DNA from 2 places in the Mycobacterium conspicuum genome. Region 2 is predicted to be linked to the other one. Evidence: riboswitches for the same ligand, from Rfam matches in the RefSeq annotation. Region 2 holds a riboswitch; the other holds the start of a gene.
What was found. A riboswitch is a leader RNA that binds a small molecule or an ion and turns the genes downstream of it on or off. The one in region 2 is predicted to bind cobalamin.
Positions count from the first base shown of each region.

Region 1: linked by a shared signal. The riboswitch ahead of metE (5-methyltetrahydropteroyltriglutamate--homocysteine S-methyltransferase) and the one ahead of G6N66_RS27780 (PPE family protein) in region 2 are both predicted to bind cobalamin.

Region 1 covers NZ_AP022613.1:4,521,406-4,533,200, reverse strand. The annotation lists gene G6N66_RS20650 (DUF3556 domain-containing protein) at 1-1,523, shown strand, start outside; gene metE (5-methyltetrahydropteroyltriglutamate--homocysteine S-methyltransferase) at 1,552-3,822, opposite strand; cobalamin riboswitch at 3,952-4,182, opposite strand; gene G6N66_RS20640 (SDR family oxidoreductase) at 4,194-4,835, opposite strand; gene G6N66_RS20635 (SDR family oxidoreductase) at 4,860-5,702, opposite strand; gene G6N66_RS20630 (TetR/AcrR family transcriptional regulator) at 5,800-7,092, opposite strand; gene G6N66_RS20625 (nitroreductase family protein) at 7,201-7,848, opposite strand; gene G6N66_RS20620 (acyl-CoA dehydrogenase family protein) at 7,848-8,936, opposite strand; gene G6N66_RS20615 (acyl-CoA dehydrogenase family protein) at 8,933-10,081, opposite strand; gene G6N66_RS20610 (SDR family NAD(P)-dependent oxidoreductase) at 10,091-11,077, opposite strand; gene G6N66_RS20605 (nuclear transport factor 2 family protein) at 11,088-11,633, opposite strand; gene G6N66_RS20600 (nitric oxide reductase activation protein NorD) at 11,731-11,795, shown strand, end outside.
Region 2 covers NZ_AP022613.1:6,023,123-6,034,917, reverse strand. The annotation lists gene prpD (2-methylcitrate dehydratase PrpD) at 1-1,454, opposite strand, end outside; gene G6N66_RS27785 (short-chain fatty acyl-CoA regulator family protein) at 1,565-2,989, shown strand; cobalamin riboswitch at 3,029-3,222, shown strand; gene G6N66_RS27780 (PPE family protein) at 3,298-5,007, shown strand; gene G6N66_RS27775 (FAD-dependent oxidoreductase) at 5,004-6,395, opposite strand; gene G6N66_RS27770 (DUF899 domain-containing protein) at 6,458-7,195, opposite strand; gene G6N66_RS27765 (SDR family oxidoreductase) at 7,218-7,970, opposite strand; gene G6N66_RS27760 (sigma-70 family RNA polymerase sigma factor) at 8,109-9,077, shown strand; gene G6N66_RS27755 (cation-translocating P-type ATPase) at 9,215-11,795, shown strand, end outside.

The DNA.
Region 1 (11,795 bases), 1.5 Mb from region 2:
GCTGGTACGCCGAGCCGATCGTGTTCCAGAAGGTGGTGCTCTACACCCTGCTGTTCGAGGTGATCGGGCTGGGCTGCGGCTTCGGGCCGTTGAACAACCGGTTCGTCCCGCCGATGGGCTCCGCGCTGTACTGGCTGCGTCCCGACACCATCCGGCTGCCACCGTGGCCGACGCGGGTCCCCTTCACCAAGGGCACCGCGCGCACTCTGCTGGACGTCGCGCTGTACGCGGGGCTGTTGCTGATGACATTCGGGACGCTGTTCGCCAACGGCACCGGCCCGGTGCCGGCGCTGGGCACCCACGTCGGGCTGCTGCCGATGTGGCGGATCTGGGTGATCCTGGTGATCCTCGCGATCCTGGGGTTGCGCGATAAGGTGATCTTTTTGGCCGCTCGCGGCGAGGTCTACGCGACGCTGGCGGTGACGTTCCTGTTCGGCGGTGTCGATATGATCGTCGCTGCCAAGCTGGTGTTCCTGGTGATTTGGATGGGCGCGGCGACCTCAAAGCTCAACAAGCACTTCCCGTTCGTGATGTCGACGATGATGTCCAACAACCCGCTGTTCCGGCCGCGGTTCATCAAGCGGATGTTCTTCGAGAAGTTCCCGGACGACCTGCGGCCCGGCCGGTTGTCGCGAATCTTTGCTCACATCAGCACTTTCGTGGAGATGTGCGTGCCCGTCGCACTGTTCGTCGCGCACGGCGGCTGGTGGACGGCGGTGCCGGCGGCGATCATGGTGATCTTCCACCTCGGGATCCTCACGGCGATCCCGATGGGCGTTCCGCTGGAGTGGAACGTGTTCATGATCGGCGGGGTGCTGGCGCTGTTCGTCGGCCATGCCAAGCTCGGCCTGACCGACTTGAAAAGCCCTGTGCTGGTGGGGGTTTTCATCGCGTTCGTCGCGGGAATAGTGATCGCCGGCAACCTGTTTCCGCGAAAGATCTCGTTTCTGCCCGGCATGCGCTACTACGCCGGCAACTGGGACACCACGCTGTGGTGCATCAAGCCGTCGGCGGATAAGAAGATCACCCACAACATCGTCTCGATAGCCAGCATGCCGGCGGCCCAGCTGGAGCGGTACTTCGGCAAGGAGCAGGCACAGCTCGGGATGTACCTCGGATATGCGTTCCGCGCCATGAACACTCACGGCAGGGCGCTGTTCACGCTGGCGCACCGGGCGATGGCGGGCCAGAACGAGGACGACTACGTCCTCACCGACGGCGAACGGATCTGCAGCACCGCCATCGGGTGGAACTTCGGCGACGGTCACATGCACAACGAGCAGCTAATCACCGCGATGCAGCAGCGTTGCGGCTTCTTGCCCGGCGAGGTGCGTGTGGTGCTACTCGACGCGCAGCCGATCCACAAGCAGACGCAGGCCTACCGCCTGGTGGACGCCGCGACCGGCGAATTCGAGCGCGGCACAGTCAAAGTCGCCGACATGGTGACCCGACAGCCCTGGGCCGACGATGTGCCGGTCCAGGTACTGTCGGAGGCCGCAGAAGAGCCGGCCGCCCCCGAGTAGCCCCAGCTCGCGACCGAAGCGAGGGTCGCTAGGCCCCCGCCCGAACTTCCTGCGCGGCCGCGACCATGTTCCGCAGCGATGCGGTCACCTCGTCGGTGTTGCGGGTCTTCAGGCCGCAGTCGGGGTTGACCCACAGCCGTTGCGCCGGAACAGCTTTCAAGGCAGCGCGCAGCGACGCGGCCATCTCCTCCGCGCTGGGCACCCGCGGCGAGTGGATGTCGTAGACGCCCGGGCCCACGCTGTTGGAGAAGCCGATCGCGTTCAGGTCGTCCAGCACCTCCATGTGCGAGCGGGCCGCCTCGATGGACGTGACGTCGGCATCCAGGTCGGCGATGGCCCCGATCACGTCGCCGAATTCCGAGTAGCACAGGTGGGTGTGGATTTGGGTCGAGTCCTCGACACCGGATGTGGCCAGGCGGAAAGACCCTACGGCCCAATGCAGATACTCCTGCTGGTCGGCGCGGCGCAGCGGCAGCAGCTCACGCAACGCGGGCTCGTCGACCTGGATCACCGCGATGCCGGCCGCCTGCAGGTCGACGGTCTCGTCGCGGATGGCCAGGGCCACCTGGTTGGCGGTGTCGGCCAATGGCTGGTCGTCGCGCACGAACGACCACGCCAGGATCGTGACCGGTCCGGTCAACATGCCCTTGACCGGCTTGTCGGTCAGCGACTGCGCGTATCGTGCCCACTGCACCGTCATCGGGTGCCGGCGGACGACGTCGCCGTAGAGGACCGGCGGCCGCACACAGCGGCTGCCGTAGGACTGCACCCAGCCGTTCTTGGTGGCGAAGAAGCCGTCCAGCTGTTCGGCGAAGTACTGCACCATGTCGTTGCGTTCCGGCTCGCCGTGCACCAGCACGTCGATCCCGAGGTCCTCCTGCAGCTTGATGACGTCGGCGATCTCCCGCTTCATCCGCCGGTCGTACTCGGCCTCGTCGATCTCACCGGCGACCAGCGCGGCGCGGGCCTTGCGGATCTCGGCGGTCTGCGGAAACGACCCGATCGTCGTGGTCGGCAGCGGGGGCAGGTGCAGGCGCTCGTCCTGGCTGACGCGGCGGCCGGCCGCGTCGCCGCGGTGCGTGCCGGAGGCGACGATCGAGGCGATGCGGGCCCGGACCTCGTCGTTGTGCAGCCGCGGGTCCTTGGTCCGGGAGGCGACGGCGGCGTTGGACGCCTCGATTTCGTCGGAGACCGCCTCACGACCCTCGCGCAGCGCGCGCGCGAGGACCGCGACCTCATGCACCTTTTCCGCGCCGAAAGCCAGCCAGCTGCGCAGCGCCTCGTCCAGGTCGGTCTCGGGCTCCAGCGAGTAGGGCACGTGCAGCGTCGAACACGACGTCGAGACCGCGACGTGGGCCACCGAACCCAGCAGGCTCGCCAGCTTGCCCAGCGCCGCCTGCAGGTCGGTGCGCCAGATGTTGCGCCCGTCGACCACGCCGGCCACCAGGGTCTTGCCGGCCAGCTCGGGCACCGCGGCGATCGCCGTGTGCCGGCCATAGACCAGGTCGACGCCGATCGCCTCGACGGGCGTGCGGGCCAGCCCCGCCAGGGAGTCGCCGGGGTCACCGAAGTAGGTGGCGACGTGGATGGCGGGCCGGTTGGCGAGCTTGCCCAGTGCGTTGTAGACCGCCTCGGCCAGTGCGGGGGCGTCGGGGGAGATGTCGGTCACCAGCGCGGGCTCGTCGATCTGCACCCACTGCGCGCCGTTGTCGGCCAGCAGGGACAACAGCTCGGAGTAGATCGGGACGAGCTCTTGCAATCGCTCGACCGGTGCGCCCGCGCCGTTCACGCCCTTGCTCAGCAGCAAAAAGGTAATCGGGCCGATGATGACCGGGCGCGCTGGAATGCCCTGCGCGAGAGCCTCTTTCAACTCGGAGAGCACCTTGTCCGGGTTCAGTGCGAACCTCGTCGCGGGCTCGATCTCGGGAACGATGTAGTGATAGTTGGTGTCGAACCACTTCGTCATCTCCAAGGGCGCGACATCCTTGTTGCCGCGCGCCGCGGCGAAGTAGCGGTCCAATTCGTCAGGAATCGCGGCCACCCGAGCGGGCAGCGCGCCGAGCATCACGGCGGTGTCCAACATTTGGTCGTAGTAGGAGAAGGTGTTCACCGGCACGGAGTCCAGGCCGGCGTCCGCCAGGGCAGCCCAGGTGTCGTGGCGCAGAGTCGCGGCCACGGATTCCAGGTCCGATCGGCTGGTCCGGCCGGCCCAGTAGCCCTCGGTGGCGCGCTTGAGTTCGCGTTTTGGGCCGATGCGCGGGGAACCAATAATGGTTGCGGTGAATGGTTTAGCGGTCACGAGCTGGTCCTTCTATTGACGGTATGGTCACCGCCCGCGGACACGCAGCCGACCCGATAAGCGGTGCACAAATACCGCAACGGCTTCGGCCGAACGCCCATTCCACGAGGCGATGAGCCACCGGGCGCGGCGCGCCCGGTACTGCTGGCAGGTCTTCGGACTCGCAGGCGCGCACTCCAGTGGTGCTCCTAATGGCCGTCGCTTCCCAGTCTGGTGACCAGTGCTTTTGACGGCGGTCGTTCCTGCTTACCGCTGCGGGACAGTCCCGGACTTGCACCGGGTTCCCTCTTGCGAAGCCTCCTAACACGCTTCGCTCGATGCCGGCGCCGCGTGAGCGGCGTCAGCAGACCAGTAGCGAGGTGGAGTTTACGTCAGCCTGCCAGCGCTTCGGCGATAGGGATGTCGCCGTTGTTGAAGTCGATGGTGCGGCCGCTGGTCGAGTCGTCCGCGAGCGCCGCGGCCACGACAAGCGCGACATCGGCACGCGACACGTTTCCCTTCCCTTCACCCAGCATGATGCGGCCCGTCGGGTCATCGAGCGTGAGCCGCCCGGGCCCGAGGATGGTCCACTTCAGGTCGCTGGTGCGCAGGTGCGCATCGGCGGCCGCCTTGGCTTCCGCATAGGGAAAGAACGAATCATCCTGCGGCACACCGTGATCCGGGCCCGCCCCGAAGTAGGACACCATCACGAACCGCCGCACGCCCGCCTGGGCGGCGGCATCGACGACGCGGATCGCCGCGTCGCGGTCGACGGCATAGGTCCGCGCCGGGTTGCCGCCGCCCGCCCCCGCGGAGAACACCACCGCGTCATGCCCGGCCAGCAGCTCGGCCAGCGCGTCGGTGTCGAGGCGCTCGATGTCGGCGACGAGGGGGCTCGCCCCGGTCGCGGCGACCTCGTCGGAGTGGTCGCGGTTACGGAAGACCGAACTGACCGCGTCGCCGCGCTCGCTCAGGATGCGCGCAACCTGCAAGGCGACCTTGCCGTGCCCGCCGATGATGACTACGCGTGCCATGTGTCCCGACGGTACGCGGAAATGTCAGAGCTTGACCTTCCCCATGATCAGGTCGATGATCGGCTTGCCCGCCGCCCAGGAGCCCGTCATCGACGCCATGGTGTGGCCGGAGTCCACCAGCAGGGTGATCCCGCTGACGCCGCAGGCGGCCTCGCTGTTGAGGAACGCCATCACGTCGCCCATCTGCTCGGGGGTGTGCACCTTGCAGCCGGTCTCGTCGCGGTAGTCCTGGGCGAAGGACAGCCACAGGTCCGCGTTGGCCTGGGCCAGCGGGGTGTCGGTGGGGCCCGGGCAGATCGCGTTGATGCGAATGCCCTTCTTCGCCAACGGGTAACCCTGCATGGCCACGTACTGGTTGATGATCTTCTTGCTGGTGCCGTAGTGGATGATGCCCTCGGCCTCGTGGGCCTCCGACCAGGCCACCGCCGCGGCGAAGTCCGGTGTCGCCAGGAACTCGTTAATCAACTCCAAATCGTTTTCCCAGCCCATGCCGGCGACCGAGGAGATGAAGCAGATCGCCGAGCCGTTCGGGAGTTGGTCCTTTTCCAGCAACCGGTCGATGAGGTGGCGGTGACCGATGAAGTTGATCTTCAGCAGGTCGGTCGTCCCGTCGGCCACCCCGGCCGCGGAGAACACGGCGTGGATTGGCCCGCTGATCTGCTCGAGGGCGGCGTCGATCGAGGCCGGGTCGCGCAGGTCGACCTGCACCGCCTGGGCGACGTCGTAATCCACCGGCGCGTAGTCCAGCACGATGACTTCGGCGCCGAGTTCGGCGGCCGATTTGGCGGCCGCCGCGCCCATGCCGGTCGCACCGCCGACAACCAGTGCGCGCTTACCGTCGTAGCGCAACCGATCGACAATAGACATGGAAATCCCCTTCTCAACCAACGCCAATGAGGTTCTACTGGCCCAACTGTATGGGTAACAGTTTTTTGGTTCAATACCGGGTTCTGTTTGCGAGATCTCAGCCGTCACGGACCGCGGCGCCGCGCAGCACGGTGTCGCGCACATGGATCAGCGCCGCGCGTTTGCCGACGGCGCGCAGGATGTTCTCCGGTATCCACTGCAGCCCGATGACGCAGCGCGCCAGCATCGCGGTCGATGGCGCGCCGATCTGGATCTCGCCCGACCGGATCCCTTCGGCGAGAAGCGATTTCATCTGACGCAGCCGGGTGGGGTACGACCAGCCCGGGTTGGCGGTCGGCGGTGACTGCCGCATCCAGGCGAGCTGGATTCGGAACTCGTCGGAGAACTGATCCAGGGCGTTGACGTTGACCCAGCTCAGTGCGTCCAGTTTCTGCGCGGGTGTCGCGTCGGTGCGCAGCACGCCGACCCAGCCGGCCTCGACCTTGCGGCCGAAGGACCGCATGATCGAGTCGAGAAGCTCGTCCTTGGATCCGATGACCCGATAGACGGTGCCGGTCCCCAGGCCCGCCGCCGCCGCGATATCCCGGATGGTGGTGGCCTCATAGCCCTTGCGGCCGAACTCTGCGCGGGCCACCGCGCGGACGTGCGCGGCCTTGTCGCGGGCATCGGCCTCGTTGTCGTCGGCCCAGGTCTTGACGACCTCGGTCGCGGCCGCCAACGCCTCGGACCGGTCCAACGCCGCGTCGGTGGCCGGCTGAGCGGCCAACCCCTGCAAGATGATCCGGCACAGCAGCCCGGCCACCTGGTCGGTCGGCGAGTTGTGCCGCATGACGTCGAGCCCGACCTGCATCATGGTCTGGCAGATCCGGTCGGCCAGGGTGGGCAGGTCCAGGTCGGGTTTGATGTATCCACTCCAGCGGCCGGCACGCAGCGTCTGCAGCATGGCTTCCTGGATCGCGACGGGCTGCTGCCGGGTCAGCTTGATGAGCTGGGGGTCGGCGCTCGGCCCTTCGTAGAACGACATCTGCAGGGCGGCGCGGTGCTGCACCGCGGATCTGGCGATCGTCGAACCCAACTCGATGATCTTCTCCGAGACGGGGCGGTCGTCGGGTTCGTCCAGCCTCGCCTGGGCTTCCAGGCCGATGCGATTCAGGTCGTCCTGGTAGCGGCGGATCAGCTCGATGAGGATCGCTTCTTTGGACTCGAAGTGGTGATACAGGCTGCCGGGGAGAATGCCTGCCGCGTCGGCGATTTCCTGCAGCGAGGTACGCAGGCCCGACGAGGCGATCAGGGAGGCCGCGGTCTGCAGGATCTCGGTCCGACGCGTCCCGTCGTCCGCGCCGCCGGCCGTCGACCGTCGGCCCTCGGCCAGGGCATCGGCTTTGGCCATGGCTAGCCAGTCCTCCCAGCGCCGGAAATACCTCGAACCAAATCTTTGGTAAAGGCTATCAAACCGCCCCCGCAGAAAGGCGCTGCTTACCGCCGTGATCTGCCCATCCTATAGCGGCGGTCCATCCCAACGGTCCAGCGCGACCACCTCCTCGACGGGCTTTCGGAGCGCCGGCCGGAAGGTATGCCCGGCGCGTAGCCGTCCTACCGGCAGCAGGCAGCCCTGGACATAGGTGTCCGGGATGCCCAGCAGCTGGCGGACTTCGGCTTCGTACTGCAGGTGCAGCGTGGTGATGCAGGTGCCGTAGCCGCGGGTGTGCAGGGCCAGCTGAAAGTTCCACACCGGCGGGAAGATCGAGCCGTACAGCGTCGCCAGGTGAAACGATTCGTCCCCGTCGATGCGTGGCAAATAGGCCTCGTAGCACGGGATTACCAGCAGGGGCACCTTCGCCATGTTGACGACCAGCCACTCCGTCGACGACATCAGGCGGGTTGCCGCGGTGCCGGGCGGCATCTTGTCGGCGAATAGCTCGCCGCCCACCCGCAGCAGGTAGGCCTTGCGGTACAGCTCGGCGATCTCGGCCCGCACCGCAGGGTCGGCGACGACCAGCCACCGCCAGTTCTGCTGATTCGACCCGTTGGCGGCCTGCAGCCCGACGCGCAGGCACTCCCGGATATCGGCGAGTTCGACCGAGGCGTCCAGATCGAGTGTCTTGCGTGCCGAGCGGGTGTTGTTGAGCAGGTAATCAGCGTCCATCATCGGTTGGCCCTCGCCGTCAAGTGCTTACCGAGTTCGGTGAGGTAACGATCGGGTCCGCCGAGCAGAGCGCTCCAGCTCAGCAGGCGCTTGAGGTAGAGATGAGCGTCGTGTTCCCAGGTGTAGCCGATGCCGCCGAACACCTGAATGGCGGTGTCGCCCACCGTGGCCAGCCGCCCGGCGAACGCCTTTGCGCGCACCGCCGCCAGGTGCCTGTCCTCGGCGGGCAGGTCGGCATCTGCCGCCCACAGCGCGTGGATCACGCCGCTGCGAGCCATCTCGACGGTCTCATACATGTCCACGCACATGTGCTGGACCGCCTGAAACGAGCCGATCAGCTGGCCGAATTGTTGTCTGGCTTTGGCGTATTCGACTGCGAGGTCCATGACCGCCCGCGCCGCGCCGAGCGCGTCGGCGGCGGCGGCGATCAGAAAGTCGTCAACCACCGCCGTCACGGCCTCCGACGAAGCCGCGGCCAGCCGCTGGGCGGGTACGGAGTCCAGCGCGACGCGAAACTCCTTGCGCGTCTGATCGATACCGCGTTCGGGCGTTAGCGATAGACCGGGCGCATCGGCCTGCACGGCGAAAAGCCCGGTGCCTTCGGCATCTTCGGCGAGGATCAGCAAGACGTCGGCGGCTGCGGCGTCGGGTACTGCGCCGATCTCCCCGCGCAGCACGGTCCCGTCGGACACCACCGAGGAATTCCCCCCATCCAAGAAGCCGACGGTGGCGATCGTCGTCCCTTCGGCTATCCCGGCCAACAGCTTGGGCGACGCGGCGCCAAGGCGGGTCAGCGCGCGGGGGGCGGCGACCGCGGTCGACAACCACGGCCCGGGATGCAGTGCGGCGCCAAGTTCTTCGGCGATGACGCCGGCCTCGACCATCGTCATGCCGGCGCCGCCATGGTCTTCGGGCACCAGCAGGCCGGTGGTGCCGAGGTCGGCGAGGCCACGCCACACCGCTTCGGTGGTGCCGGTGGCATCGTCGAGCAACGGGCGCACGTGGCCCGAAATCGGCGCCTTCTCAGCGAGGAAGCGCCGGGTGGTGTCGCGCAGCGCCACTTGTTCTTCGGTGAGTTCGAGGTTCATTTTCGAGGCAACCCCAATACGCGCTGCGCGGTGATGTTCTTGTTGATCTGGGTCGTGCCGCCCGCGATGGTCAGCGAGCGCGACGTGAGGCGGTAGTTGGCCCACACCGCGCCAGCACCACGGTCACCCAGCACGTCGAAGGCCAAAGCCGCCAGTTCTTGCCCGATTTCACCCCACACGGTCTTGGCCAGGCTGGCCGACCCGAATGGATCACCCCCGTGCAGAGTCGCCGAGATCGATCGCTGGCACAGGACTTCGAGATACTTTATGCGAACGGCGATTTCACCAAGGCGGCGCAGCGTCACGGGATCGTCGAGCAGACCGGCGTCGGCGGCGGCGAAGTCATCCACCAGCTCTTCGAGCCGCACCTGCATCTCGGCGTACAACCGGGCGGCGCCGGCACGCTCGTGGCTGAGCGTGGTGGTGGCCACCCCCCAGCCGCCGTTCAGCGGACCCAGCAACGCGCTGGCCGGCACCCGGGCGTCGTGAAAGAACACCTCGGCGAAATCGGCGTCGCCGTTCAGCGTGACCAACGGGCGAACCTCGATGCCGGGCAGCTTCATGTCGACGATCAGGCAGGAAATCCCCTGGTGCTTGGGAGCATCGGGGTCGGTGCGCACATACAGCTGACACCAGTCGGCGCGGTGCCCGAGCGAGGTCCAGATCTTCTGGCCGTTGACGACGAACTCGTCCCCGTCCCGCACCGCTTTCGTGCGCAGTGAGGCGAGATCAGATCCCGCCTCCGGCTCCGACATCCCCTGGCACCAGATGTCGTCGGCGCGCATCATGCGGGGCAGCAGCGTCTTCTTCTGGTCTTCGGTGCCGTACTGCATGATCGCGGGCGCGATGTTGTTCAGCCCAATCACGTTGAGCGGCATCGGCGCCCGAGCCCGGGTGGTTTCCTCGGTGTAGACCAGCTGCTCGAGGACCGTCGCGCCGCGGCCGCCGTAATCGCGGGGCCAGGACACCGCCGCCCATCCCGCGTCCGCCATCGTCCGGTTCCAGCCGCGCAGCGTTTCGAACGCCGCGTCGTCGCGGCCGGCGGGTCGGCGGGCGGCGATGAGCTCATCGGTCAGGTTCGCGGACAGCCAGTCGCGCAGCTCGGCGCGGAACTGTTCCACTTCCGCTGGATAGGAGAAGTCCACTGTTCTTTCTTACAGTCCGCGCTGGGGTTCCGGGAATGCTACCTCCGCATTGCCGGGCATCGCGCTGATGCCGCGTCGCTCGCACACTTCCAGCACCTCGTCGACGATCGAGGTAGGCACAATGAACCTTTCGGTCGCGGAGATCTGCTCGAGATGCGCCGCGATGTCCTCGGCGGTCGGTTGGCTCGCACCGTCCTCCAGCTCCGCCAGCCAGCCCTCGCTCAGGCCGACGAACACGCGAGCATAGCGCCCGGCGGACGCGGAATAGTTCCGATGCGTGAACGTGCAGGCGGTGCTGGCGAGGAAGGTCACCAGGGGCACGACGAGTTCGGGGCGGATCGCCCGCATGAAGCCCGATTCGGCCAGGAACTTCTCGTCCCCGACGGTTTCGGTGACCATGCGCGAGAAGCCGGTAGGCATAACCGAATTGGCGAGGATGCCGTGCGCCTCACCCTCGATCGCGATCACGTTCGTCAGGCCCACCAGGCCGGCCTTGGCCGCGGCGTAATGCGCCTCCATCGGCTGACCGAAGATCCCGGCCGACGATGAGATGAACACGAACCTGCCGCCGCCGTTGTTCTTCATCACGCGAAACGCCGGCTGCGCCAGGTAAAAGCCGCCATCGAGATGGACCCGCAGCATCCGGGCCCACGCGTCCGCCGAGAGGTCTTCGAACGGCACGCTGCCGAAGATGCCCGCGTTGCTGACCACGGCGTCGAGCCGACCGAAGGCGTCCAGCGCGGCGTCGACGATCGCCTGGCCGCCGGCCAGGCTGTCGACCGAGTCATACGAGGCCACCGCCGTGCCGCCGGCCCTGGTGATCTCGTCGACCACGTCGTCGGCGACGCGGGAGTCGGAACCATCGCCGGCCATCGAGCCACCCAAATCGTTGACCACCACCGCGGCACCGCGGCGGGCCAGGTCGAGCGCGTACAGCCGCCCGAGACCCCGGCCGGCCCCGGTGACGACGGCCACCCGGTCGGTGAAGTCAATCATGCTGTCCCCCTTAGCGATTGACCGCCCGCGCCGCCGTGAACGGGCGGTCGTACGAGGGGTCAGTCGGGCCGTGGTGCGGGGTGCGCGCGCCCGCGACGGCGGCGATGGCTTCGTCGGTGAGCAGCGACTGCGATTCGTCCATGAATTCGACCAGGCAGACCCGGTCGACGATCGCCCACCGTCCGTCGCGGCGCTCCAGGCGATCGATGTAGCGACCGCCGGAAATCGTCAGGTGATTCGCCGGTTCGCGGTCGGTCCCGACGAACAGGTAGTAGGTCTCGGCGTGCGCCTCGTCGCCATCGATGTCGACCGTGTGGTTCAGCAGATAGTGCTGGTATCGCGTCTGCGTGCTGTGATACGCCAGCGCCCAATCGATGAAATCGTCGACGACGCCCACGAATCCGACGTGGTCATCGACGGCGCCGTCATGGTAGGCCGAGCGCAGCAGCGCGCGGTCCTGCCGGTCGATCCCGCGCGCGTAGCGCTGCATGCAGTCCCAGATCTCCGAACGGTCGGTCAGCAGCCTGACCTGGTTTCTGAGCTCCTCGTCGTCCACGCTGTCCCCGATCCGATTGACCCCGGCCGAACCGGACTCTACGGTGGAACAGATATTTGGTCAACGAAGGCGGGGCGTTCGTTTGCAATCTCTGGGCATGCTCGCCTCCGCGCTGGCGGGCCGGGCCGTCGCCGTTGCCGAACTGCCGGCGGGCGAGCCGTC
Region 2 (11,795 bases):
GCACCCAGCGCGCCGGCCCGCTGTTCGGCAAGGCTTTCCACCACCGAGATGAACCGGTGTTGCTCGGTGTCGGTGACCACACCGTTGGCCAACTCGTTGAACTTGCCGATGTACTGCTTTCGCTCAAATGGCCTGGCGCCCAACGGGTGAGCGTCGGCGAGGGCGATCTCGTCGATGATCACCTCGCCGCTCCTCAGGGTCACCTCCGCGCGGGCGCCGAACGCCTTCTCCGCCGGGTCGCTTGCGTGGTAGCGCCGGGTCCATTCAGGGTCTTCGCGGGTGGAAATCTTGTGCCACAGCTCGATGGTGTCCGGCCGGTGGGCCCGCTCCGGTGCGTAGGAGCGCTCGTGGTGCCAGGCGCCGTCCTGCAACGCGACGGCGAAGATGTACATCACCGAGTGGTCGAGCGTTTCGCGGGAGGCGTCCGGGTCCATCTTCTGCGGGTCGCCCGCCCCGGTGCCGATCACGTAGTGGGTGTGGTGACTGGTGTGCAGGACGATGGTGGCGATCTGGTCCAGGTCGCCGATGCGCTCGCGCATCCGGCGGGCCAGGTCGATCAACGCCTGGCTCTGGTATTCGGCCGAGTGCTCCTTGGTGTAGGTGTCCAGGATGGCGCGCTTCGGCTCCCCCGGCTCGGGAAGCGGAACCTGATAGGTGTGCTCGGGGCCCGAGAGCAGCCAGGCAATCACCCCGTCCTCGCCTTCCCAGATGGGGGCGGGCGCACCCTCCCCGCGCATCGCGCGGTCCACGGCCTCGATGGCGACCTTGCCGGCCCAGGCGGGCGCGTACGCCTTCCAGCTCGAGATCAGGCCTTTGCGCGATTGCCGGGTGGCCGTCGTGAGGTGCAGCGACTGGCCGACGGCCTGATAGATGGTCTCCTTGTCCAGGCGGAGCATGGTGCCAAGGCCGGCGGCGACCGACGGGCCCAGATGCGCGACGTGGTCGATCTTGTGCTCGTGCAGGCAAATCCCCTTGGCCAGGTCGACCTGGATCTCGTAACCGGTGGCGATGCCACGGATCAGGTCGGTGCCACCGATGCCGAGGTGCTGGGCGACGGCGACCAGCGCTGGGACGTTGTCCCCGGGATGGGAGTACTCGGCGGCGAGAAACGTGTCGTGGTAATCCAATTCGCGCACGGCGACGCCGTTGGCCCAGGCCGCCCATTCCGGCGAGTAGTCGCCACCGACACCGAAAACCTTCGCGCCCTTAGCCTTTGCCTCTACCGATGGGGCTGGGTGCGCCAGCGCCTGTGCGCGGGCGGCGGATACCGGGCGACGGATGACCGAAGCCGCCGACACCGACGCGTTGTCGATGATGCGGTTGATGACCATCGCCTCGGTCTCGGCGGGCACGGCGACCAGGTCTGCCGCTACCTCGGCGATCTTCCAAGCCAGGTGATCAGTGCGGGGGAAATCCTCAGCGCTGCGTCGGGTTCGAACTTCATGGATCCGCATAAACCGCACGGTACGCAGCTGCTGCCATGGCGTAAATGCACTGTAAAAGCGTAATTTTGTGTCCTTGGCGATACGATTTTGCGAATTTTGCGTAAGGGCGAGGGCGTACTCTGACACACGTGGCGAGGACGTTCGTCGGAGCTCGGCTGCGGCGGCTGCGCGAGGAGCACGGCCTGACCCAGGTGGCGCTGGCGCGCGCCCTAGGCCTGTCGACGAGCTACGTCAACCAGCTCGAGAACGACCAGCGCCCGATCACGGTCTCGGTGCTGCTCACCCTCACCGAACGTTTCGACCTACCGACGCAATACTTCGCCCCGGATTCCGATGCCCGTCTGGTGTCTGACCTGCGGGAGGTTCTTGCCGAGGGAAACGCGACTGCCGCACAGATAGCAGAGCTCGTCGCCCGGATGCCAGACGTCGGTCAGACGTTGGTCAACCTACACCGCCGATTACACGACGCCACAGCGGATCTCGAGGCGCTGCACACCCGTGCAAATGTCGAGACATCGGCGTTGCCTCAGCAACCCATGCCTTTCGAAGAGGTCCGGGATTTCTTCTACGACCGCAAGAACTACATCGGGGAACTCGACATCGCGGCCGAGGAACTGTTCAACCGCAACCGACTGCGGGTCGGCGGCCTCGATGGCCAGCTGGCGCGGCTCCTTGACAGCGAACTCGGCGTGACGGTGGTCATCGACGACGGGCAGACGCTAAAACCCAACTCCAAGCGCCTGTTTCAGCCTGATTCGAGCACGTTGTACCTGGCTCGCTGGCTTCACCCAGGCCAACGTGCCTTTCAGATCGCAACCCAGATCGCGTTGCTCACCCAGGCCGAATCAATCGATGCAATCATCGCCGGCAACGACCAGTTGAGCGACGACGCGCGCGGCGTGGCCCGCATCGGCCTAGCCAACTACTTCGCCGGCGCCCTGCTGCTGCCCTACCAGAGGTTCCTCGACGCCGCCGAAAGCGTCCGCTATGACATCGACCAGTTGGCGCGCCGGTTTGGGGTCGGTTTCGAAACCATCTGCCATCGACTGTCGACCCTGCAGCGCCCCGCCGCGCGCGGGGTACCGTTCATCTTCGTCCGGACCGACAGCGCGGGAAACATCTCTAAGCGGCAGTCCGCCACGGCATTCCACTTCTCTCGGGTCGGCGGCAACTGCCCGCTGTGGGTCGTTCATCACGCGTTCTCCCGCCCCGGTCAATTCCTGACCCAGGTAGCTCAAATGCCCGACGAACGTACATATTTCTGGATCGCACGGACCACCACGACCGAGCCCAGCCGCTACCTCGGTCCGGACAAGAGCTTTGCCATCGGGCTGGGGTGCGACGTGGACCACGCTGAGAAACTGATCTATTCCGTGGGTATCGATCTGACCGACTCCGAGGCAATCGTGCCGATCGGCGCGGGGTGCAAGATCTGCGACCGACCCGCCTGCCCGCAACGCGCGTTTCCCTACCTAGGTCACCCGGTACGCGTCGACCCGCACTCCAGCACCGACCTGCCCTACCCGCCCGCGATCGCGCGTTAAACCGCCCGACCGTCGGTTTTCTCCAAATGGGACCCCGCGACACTGTCGGGGTGCGACAATATCGCGCGTAAGGCGATGATGATGCAGGAAGCCGGTGTGAATCCGGCGCGGTCCCGCCACTGTCATCGGGGAGCGACCCTCAACAGCCACGGCCCACTGAGCTTGACGGCCGGAAGGCGAGGCGAGCGGAGATCCGAGAGCCAGGAGACTCGCGTCATCGCATCCTGCTAGCCCGGGGCGGATCTCCCCGGAGAGAGCTGACCCGCCATGGCGCTGCAATCCGCCCCTCTCGAATTCGGTCGTCAGCGATGACCGCCCCAATTTGGATGGCCTCACCACCCGAGGTGCATTCGGCGCTGCTCAGTAGCGGGCCCGGGCCAGGTTCGTTGCTGGCCGCGTCCGCGTCCTGGACCGCCTTGAGCACTGCGTACACCGAGACGGCCGACGAGCTGATCGCGCTGCTCGCGGGCGTGCAGGCCGGGGCGTGGGAGGGCCCGAGCGCGGCGGCGTATGTCGCCGGCCACGCCGCTTACCTGGCCTGGCTCGCCCAGGCCGCCGCCGACAGCGCGACAGCGGCTGTCCGACACGAAACCGCGGCCACCGCCTACACCGCCGCGCTTGCCGCGATGCCGACCCTGGTCGAATTGGCCGCCAACCACGCCACCCACGCGGTGTTGTTGGCGACGAATTTCTTTGGCCTCAACACCATTCCCATCGCGCTCAACGAGGCCGACTACGTGCGGATGTGGGTTCAGGCCGCGACCGTGATGGGCACCTACCACGCGGTCTCCACCGCGGCGGTGGCCTCGTCCTACCCGACTCCAAAGGTCCCGCCGATCGTGCACTCGCTGATAGACGAGTTCTACAAGCTCTTCCCGCTGCCCCCCGACACGGAGAACCAGGTCATGGCCTGGCTGACGAAGATCGGTTTCATCGACTACTGGAACAACGTTTTACAACCGTTGAGCAACGCGTTGTACGACAACCCCTTCTTCGCGGCGATGTTTTCCGGCTTCGATCCGTACCTGCCCATCCTCGGCAATCCGCTGATCTTCCTCAGCCCGTACAACATCGCGTTCGCCCTCGGCTACCCGATGGACATCGGTTCCTATGTCGCGTACCTGTCGCAGACCTTCTTCTACATCGGGCTGGATCTGACCGCGGCGTTCGCTTCGGGCAATCCGGCGACAATCGGTTTCACCATCCTGTTCACCACCGTCGAGGCCGTCGGCACGATCATCACCGACACCATCGCGCTGCTGAAGACGCTGCTCGAGCAGACCGCGGTGTTCTTCACGGTTTTCGTGCCCCTGATAACCGCCCCGCTGGTGACGGTGGCCACCGGCGCGCTCGCGCCGATCGGCCTCGCCGGCTTGGCGGGTCTGTCCGCCCTTCCCCCGGCACCCCCGGTCGCGCCGCCCATTGCGCCGCCCGTCCTGGCGCTGCCTCCGAGCGCCCCGACCCCCACGTCGTCTTCGACGCCGGCCCCCGTGGAGGCCACCGTCCCGGCCGCTACACCGACGGCGCCACCGCCGTCGCTCACGCCACCGACGCTTGGCGGCCCGGGCCTGAGCATGACGATGGGTGCGACCATGCCTGCTGGTATGGAGAACTTCGCCTACCTGGTGGGCGGCCTGACCGCGGCGACCGGCGCGGCGGCGGCCGGCAGGGCCCGACGAAAGGCGCCCGAGGCCGACAGCGCCGCGGCCGCGGCGACCGCGGCGGCACCCATTGAAAAGGACAAGACGCAGCGGCGCCGACGGGTGAAGGCGCAGATGCTCGGGCGCGGTTACGAATACATGGATTTGGAAGACGTGGATACCGGCGAACTGGTTGGCGCGGTAGCGGCCTCGGCGACCGGCGCCGGGCCCCAGGGGTTCGCCGGAACCGCCACCAAGTCCGGTGCCGGACGGGCGGCGGGGTTAACCACGCTTCCCGACGACTTCGGCAGCGGCCCAACGATGCCGATGATCCCGGGCACCTGGGACACCGAAGCACCGCCGGGCGACAATCGCTAACTCACCCTGGATGCGGTCGGTCGAGACAGCGAATTGCGTTGCCTGCGTTGCAGATTGATCCTGGCGACGCGGCCAAGCAGTGCGGGGTTGAGTAGACGCGCCGGAGGATCCAGCAGCCCGGTGACCCTGAAGAACTGCGTGGTGACGACGGCATCGGTCTCGCAGGCGGTCAGGACACGATCCACGAGTCGGTTCGTCAGGCGCATCGATGCCGTTCGTCGCCCCTCCACTTGCGGGAACGCCAGATCGGAAGTGGCCCCGGTTTGCCAGGCCACCCCGATCGTCTTGGCGGCGGCACGAAAGTACCGTCGCGGCAGGTCGGTCAGACCGCGCCGCAGGCAGTCAAGCAGCACCACCGCGTCCAGCGCCGCCACCGACATGCCCTGCCCGTAGATGGGGTTGAAGCTACAGACCGCGTCGCCGAGAGCCAGCAGGCCCTCTGGCAACCGTCGCATCTTGTCGTAGCGGCGCCATTGGCTGCACGGCATGCGGTGCTGCACCACCGGTCCAAGCGGTTCACCGGCGCGCACCACCTCCAGCAAGCGATCCGGCACGTACTCGGCCGCGAAGGACAGCATGCCGGCGAGCTCGCGCGGAGGCTCGTGACCGACCATTCCGAAGACCGTGAACAAACACGTCTCGTTTTCGTTGCGCACCAAGAACATTCCGGTCGGGCGACCGGGTGCCGGGCTGACGAGGGCCAGCACCTCCGTCATGGCGCCGGGTGGGATCCGCAGCCGTTGGCTGACATAGACCGTGTGCATGGTGACGCGATCCTCGACCGGCCGGCCATAGCCGAGGCTCTCCAGAAAGGCGGGCGTGTGGGCACCGCGGCCCATCGCGTCGACAACCAGGTCGGCCGCCAACTCCTCTAGACCGTCTCCCCCGCGGCTCGTTACCCGAACTCCGGTGACCCGACTGCGGTCCGCGTTCGAAATGAATTCGGCGGCGTCCCGGCCCTGCTGAATCGTCACGTTGGAGATCGCCTGCACGCGGCCCCGGACAAGGCGTTCCAGCAGGGCTCGGCTGGGCGCATACACCGCCAGCTCGACGGGATCGCAGGTCAGCTTCGCGGACTGAATTACCTCATGGCCGCTGTAGCACATGTACACCTTGGCCAGATCTCCGTCATCGGACGCCGGCGCACCGGCGGCGACGAGCTCGTCGATCAAACCGGAAAACAGCTCCTCGAGGATGAGTGCGCCGCGCGCCAGCAGAGCGTGCGGGTGCCGGCCCTGCGGCACCCCCTTCCTGGTGACCGGATCGTCGGGCAGGTCGTCCCGTTCGATCACCGTGACGGTGCCGAAGAAGTCGGCCAGCACCCGGGCCGCAAGAAGCCCGCCCATGCTGGCCCCGAGAACGATCGCGCGCTCACCCAGTACCGGCATGGCAGCGAACCGTAGCAGCCGACCTACCGGAATATCGGAAAATGGACAGCAGATACGACCCCTTATTTGCTGCGCGCCGGACGGGGATCGTTGGGGTCGTCCGGGTCGGGCTCACCAAACCATCGCGACGGCACATGGTCGGGGTACGCGTCGTGCCAGGCCCACCACTCGTACGGCTTGGTTTGCGGGTAACCCTGCGGCGAGTCCTCCCAATCCTCTTGGCGCCCAAGCGCCGTCAGGTCCAGCAGGCTCCACGTGTTGCCCAGCACCTCGTCGCCGCGGTTGTTGACGAAATAGGTGCGGAACACGCGTGGCCCGTCGTGGATAAAGGCGTTGGTGCCGTGCCATTCGTCCACGCCGAAATCCGCATCGAAACCGTCGGTGAGCGTGTACCACGGCAGCTGCCAGCCCATGCGTGCCTTGAGTCGCGCGATGTCGGCCTGCGGCGCACGTGAAGCAAACACCAGCGTGGTGTCGCGGGCATTCAAGTGAGCCAGATGACCGATGTGGTCGGCGATCATCGAGCAGCCCGGGCACGCGTGGTCCGGCCAGCCGTGCACGCCCGGCTCGAAGAAGGCGCGGTAGATCACCAGCTGGCGCCGGCCATCGAACAAATCGAGCAGGCTCAGCGGGCCGTCGGGGCCCTCGAACTCGTAGTCCTTTTCCACGGCCACCCATGGCATCCGCCGGCGCGCGGCCGCCAGCGCGTCGTGTGCGCGCATCACCTCCTTCTCCTTGACGAGCAGCTGCTGGCGCGCGGCCTCCCACTCCTGCGCCGAAACGATCGGTGGTGTGTCCATTTACGTTGTTCTCCTTGGTGTTTCAGTCCAGGCCGACCAAGCCCGCGGCCGTCAACAGATAGGCGAGGTGGCCGTCCCGGTCGCCGTCGGCGATCTGCAGCACCGCCTTCCCGACTTGTTCGGCACTCAACGCGGGCCCCGACGAGGCCAGGAACGTCTCGACGTCGACGCCCTGCCGCTCGGCGTAGGCCGCGACCGCCTTGGCGCCCAAGTCGGTGGCCGGGGTCAGCTGCGGGAGAACCGAGACGAAGTCGATGCCCAGCCCGGCCCGTTGCGACTCGGCGGCGGCATAACCGGCGATGAACCTGACCGTGGCCTTGGCCCCGGCGTAGCCACCGGACAGGGGCGACCCCTTGACGGCCGCGCCGCTGGACATCGCGATCACCGTGCTGCCCGGCGCCAGCGGGCGCCGCAGCGCGTGGCGGATCCAGTGAAAAGCCTGCGCGACATCCATGTTCCAGTTCTGGCTGAAGCTCTCCCAGGTCTGATCCTGCACCGGCGCCAGCGGTGGGGCGGCGCCGGCGCACAGCACCAGCGTGCGCGGCGAATACTCGTCGAGCAACCGGCCGGCGGTCGCCGGATCGGCGGCGTCGGCGGCAACTGCGGTGCAGGTGTCACCCAACTCACGCCGCAGCTCGTCGAGCGCGGCGGCGCCGCGCGCGACACCGATGACGTGGGCGCCGGCCGCCGAAAGCGCCCTGGCGATGGCGCGGCCGAAGCCGCGGCCGGCCCCGGTCACGATCGCTGTCGATCCGGGTTGCGGGGAGGTTGTCATGGTCGTTCTCACTTTCGGGCGGGATTAGGTGTGCACCAATCCAGATACGGCGGGACACCGCGATTCATCGCTGCCCAGGTCAACCGATGAGTCCGGGGCTCCGGGCGTATCTATATGAATGTCGGAAGGAGCCTGACCGTGCCGGCTCAGGAGAAGTTCATGGAGCAGGCGGCGCCTTTTCGCGCCGAGCTGATCGCGCACTGCTACCGCATGCTCGGTTCGGTGCATGACGCCGAGGACCTGGTCCAGGAGACCTACCTGCGCGCCTGGCGTGGGTACGGGGCGTTCGAAGAGCGCGCGGCGTTGCGGACGTGGCTGTACCGCATCGCCACCACCGCATGCCTGCGGGCGCTGGAAAGCCGCGCCCGCCGGGTGCTGCCGGCCGGAGTGGGTGATGCTTCGGTCGACCCGGACGCCAGCCTCGGCGGAACCGGTGGCGCGCACGACTGGCTTGAACCCATCCCGGACGCGTTGATGTTTCAAACCCCGGAAGACGCCGTGACGGTGCGGCACAGTGTGCGGCTCGCTGTGATGACGGCCCTACAGGAACTGCCGGTGCGCCAGCGGGCCGTGTTGATCTTGCGCGATGTGGTGCAATTCAGCGCCGCCGAGGTTGCCGAGCTTTTGCAGACCACACCCGCCGCGGTCAACAGCTCGCTGCAGCGGGCCCGCGCCCATCTCGCCGAAATCTCCCCCGCCGAGGAAGACTTGGCCGAGCCAGACGACTTCGAACGACGCGACCTGCTCGACCGCTACTGCGCGGCGTTCGAGAACTCCGACATGGCCGCCCTCACCGCGCTGCTGCAAGCCGAAGTCAAGCTCGAAATGCCGCCTGTGCCAATCTGGTTCACCGGGCGCGACACCGTTGTGCGCTTCCTCGTCGCGCGCGCGTTCACCACTGCGGGCGATGTCGCGCTGGTCCCGACGGCCGCGAACGGGCAACCCGCCGTCGCCGAATATCGGCGCACCGCCGATGGCGTCATGGCCGCGCATTCGATACACGTCCTGACCGTCGGCCGCGCCGACGGCACCATGGCCATCGCCGCCCTCACCGTCTTTCTCGATCCGGCGCTGTTTCCCGCGTTTGGTTTGCCGCCCTCCCGGTAAGACTGGTGAGGTCGCCGTGTTGGTGCCCACGTCAACATCCGAGATCTCGTGTCCTGCGCATCCCCGGCCATGTCGGTAGACATGTAGCTAAGACGCCATCAGGATTAGGCGCGTATTCGTACTTGGAAGGTGACGGAATGAGGATCCCGGGCGTGCCCGGCTTCGTCGGCGGTTTGGCCGGTGGCGTGGTGAACGCCGCGGCCGGAGCCGCCGGCACAATGCAGATGCTGGCCGGTCCGGTGGTGCAGTCCGTGGCGCAATCGACGGGCCGAGTGCTCGGCAATTCGGGCTCCAATCACGTCGAGCCGCCGGTGCGGTGGCAGAGCGGCCGACGGGTGCATCTGGACCTGGATCCGCTGCTGCCGTTCCCGCGCTGGGACGAACATGCGGCCGTCGTCGAGGAGCCGGTCCGCCGGATCGCGGGCGTGGCCGAGGCCCACGTGGAACGCTCGCTCGGGCGGCTGGTGTTCGAGATTGACGAAGGGGCGGACCCGGACGTCGTCCTGGACGAGGTACGCGACGTCGTCGGCGCGGTGGCCGACGACCTGACACTGTCGGGAGCGACGGGCGGCCCGAAGACCGCGCCGTTTGCCGATCCCGGGAACCCGTTGGCGATTCTGGTGCCGCTCACCGCCGCCGCGATGGATGCCGTCGCGATCACGGCCGCCGTCACCGGTTGGGTCACCCGGCTGCCCGCCGCACCGAAAACCACCCGGGCCGCGGCCGCGCTCATCAATCACCAACCGCGGATGGTGTCGCTGCTGGAGTCGCGACTGGGTCGGGTGGGCACCGACATTGCGCTCGCCGCGACGACCGCGGCGGCCAACGGGCTGACGCAGGCGGTCGGCACACCACTGCTGGATTTCACCCAACGCAGCCTGCAACTCTCCGAGGCGACGGCGCACCGGCGGGTGTGGCGAGACCGGGAGCCCGCGCTGGCCTCACCCGACCGGCCGCAAGCGCCGGTGGTCCCCGTCATCTCATCGGCCGGGGCGAATTCGCAGGCGGCGCGGCACAGCTGGGCAGCCGCCGCGGCGGGTGAGGCTTCGCACGTCGTGGTCGGCGGCTCCATCGATTCCGCGCTCGACACCGAGAAGGGGTCGATGAAGGGCCCCGTCGAGAGTTACGTCGATTCGGCGGCCAATGGCTCGTTGATCGCCGCGGCGAGTGCGTTGGTGGCCGGCGGTGGCACCGAAGACGCGGCCGGCGCGATCGAGGCCGGCGTGCCCAGGGCGGCGCACATGGGCCGTCAGGCGTTCGCCGCGGTGCTGGGCCGCGGGCTCGCCGACGCCGGGCTGCTGGTGCTCGATCCCGGAGCACTGCGCCGCCTGGATCGCGTGCAGGTGGTCGTCATCGACGGCGCCGCGCTGCGCGGTGACCACCGCGCGGTCCTACTCGCCCGCGGCGATGCGCCCGGCTGGGACGACGACCGTGTCTACGAGGTTGCCGACGCGCTGCTGCACGGCGAGGAGGCACCCGAGCCCGACCCCGATGAGTTGCCCGCCACCGGCGCGCGCCTGAAATGGGTTCCGCAGCAAGGGCCCTCGGCGATGCCCGCCCAAGGCCTTGAACACGCGGACCTGATCGTCGATGGCGAATGCGTCGGCGCCGTCGACGTCGGGTGGGAGGTCGACCCGTACGCGATCCCGCTGCTGCAGACCGCGAACCGCACCGGCGCCCGGGTGGTGTTGCGCCACGTCGCCGGCACCGAGGATCTTTCCGCCAGCGTCGGCGCGACGCATCCGCCCGGCACTCCCCTGCTGACGTTGGTGCGTGATCTGCGGGCGGATCGCGGACCGGTGCTGCTGATCACCGCCCTGCACCGCGACTTCGCCTCGACCGACACGCTGGCCGCGCTCGCCATCGCCGATGTCGGTGTCGCGCTTGACGATCCGCGGGCGGCCACCCCGTGGAGTGCGGACATCATCACCGGCACCGATCTGGCCGCCGCGGTGCGGATCCTGTCGGCGTTGCCGGTGGCCCGTTCGGCCAGTGAATCCTCGGTGCGCCTGGCCCAGGGCGGCACCACGCTGGCCGGGCTGTTGCTGGTGACCGGTGAGTCCGCCACCACCGGCGCTAATCCATTTACCTTGCGGCGCTGGTTCAATCCGGTCAATGCGGCCGCGGCGACCGCCTTGTTCACCGGCGTGTACTCGGCCGGCAAGGTGGTGCGGCTGGCCGATCCCACACCGCAACCGCTGACCGCCTGGCACGCGCTGGACCCGGAGATCGTGTACTCCCGCCTGGCCGGCGGCACCCGACAGCTGGCGGTGGAGCGTGGCACTTCGGACTGGCGGCGGCGCCTCGACGATCTGTCCTACACCCCGCTGCTGGCGCCGCTGCGCAAGCCGGCAAGCAGCCTGGCGAGGTTGGCGGCCGCGACCCGCCACGAGCTCGCCGACCCGCTGACTCCGATCCTGGCCGTCGGGGCGGCCGCGTCGGCGATTGTGGGCAGCAATGTCGACGCCCTGCTGGTCGCCGGGGTGATGACCGTCAACGCGATAACCGGTGGGGCGCAACGATTGCGGGCCGAAGCGGCGGCCGCCGAACTGTTCGCCGAGCAGGACCAGCTGGTGCGGCGCGTCGTGGTGCCGGCGGTCGCGACGACGCGGCGCCGCCTGGAGGCGGCCCAGCACGCTATTCGCACGGCCACCGTGTCGGCCAAGTCGCTGAAGCCCGGCGATGTCATCGATCTGGCCGCGCCGGAGGTGGTGCCGG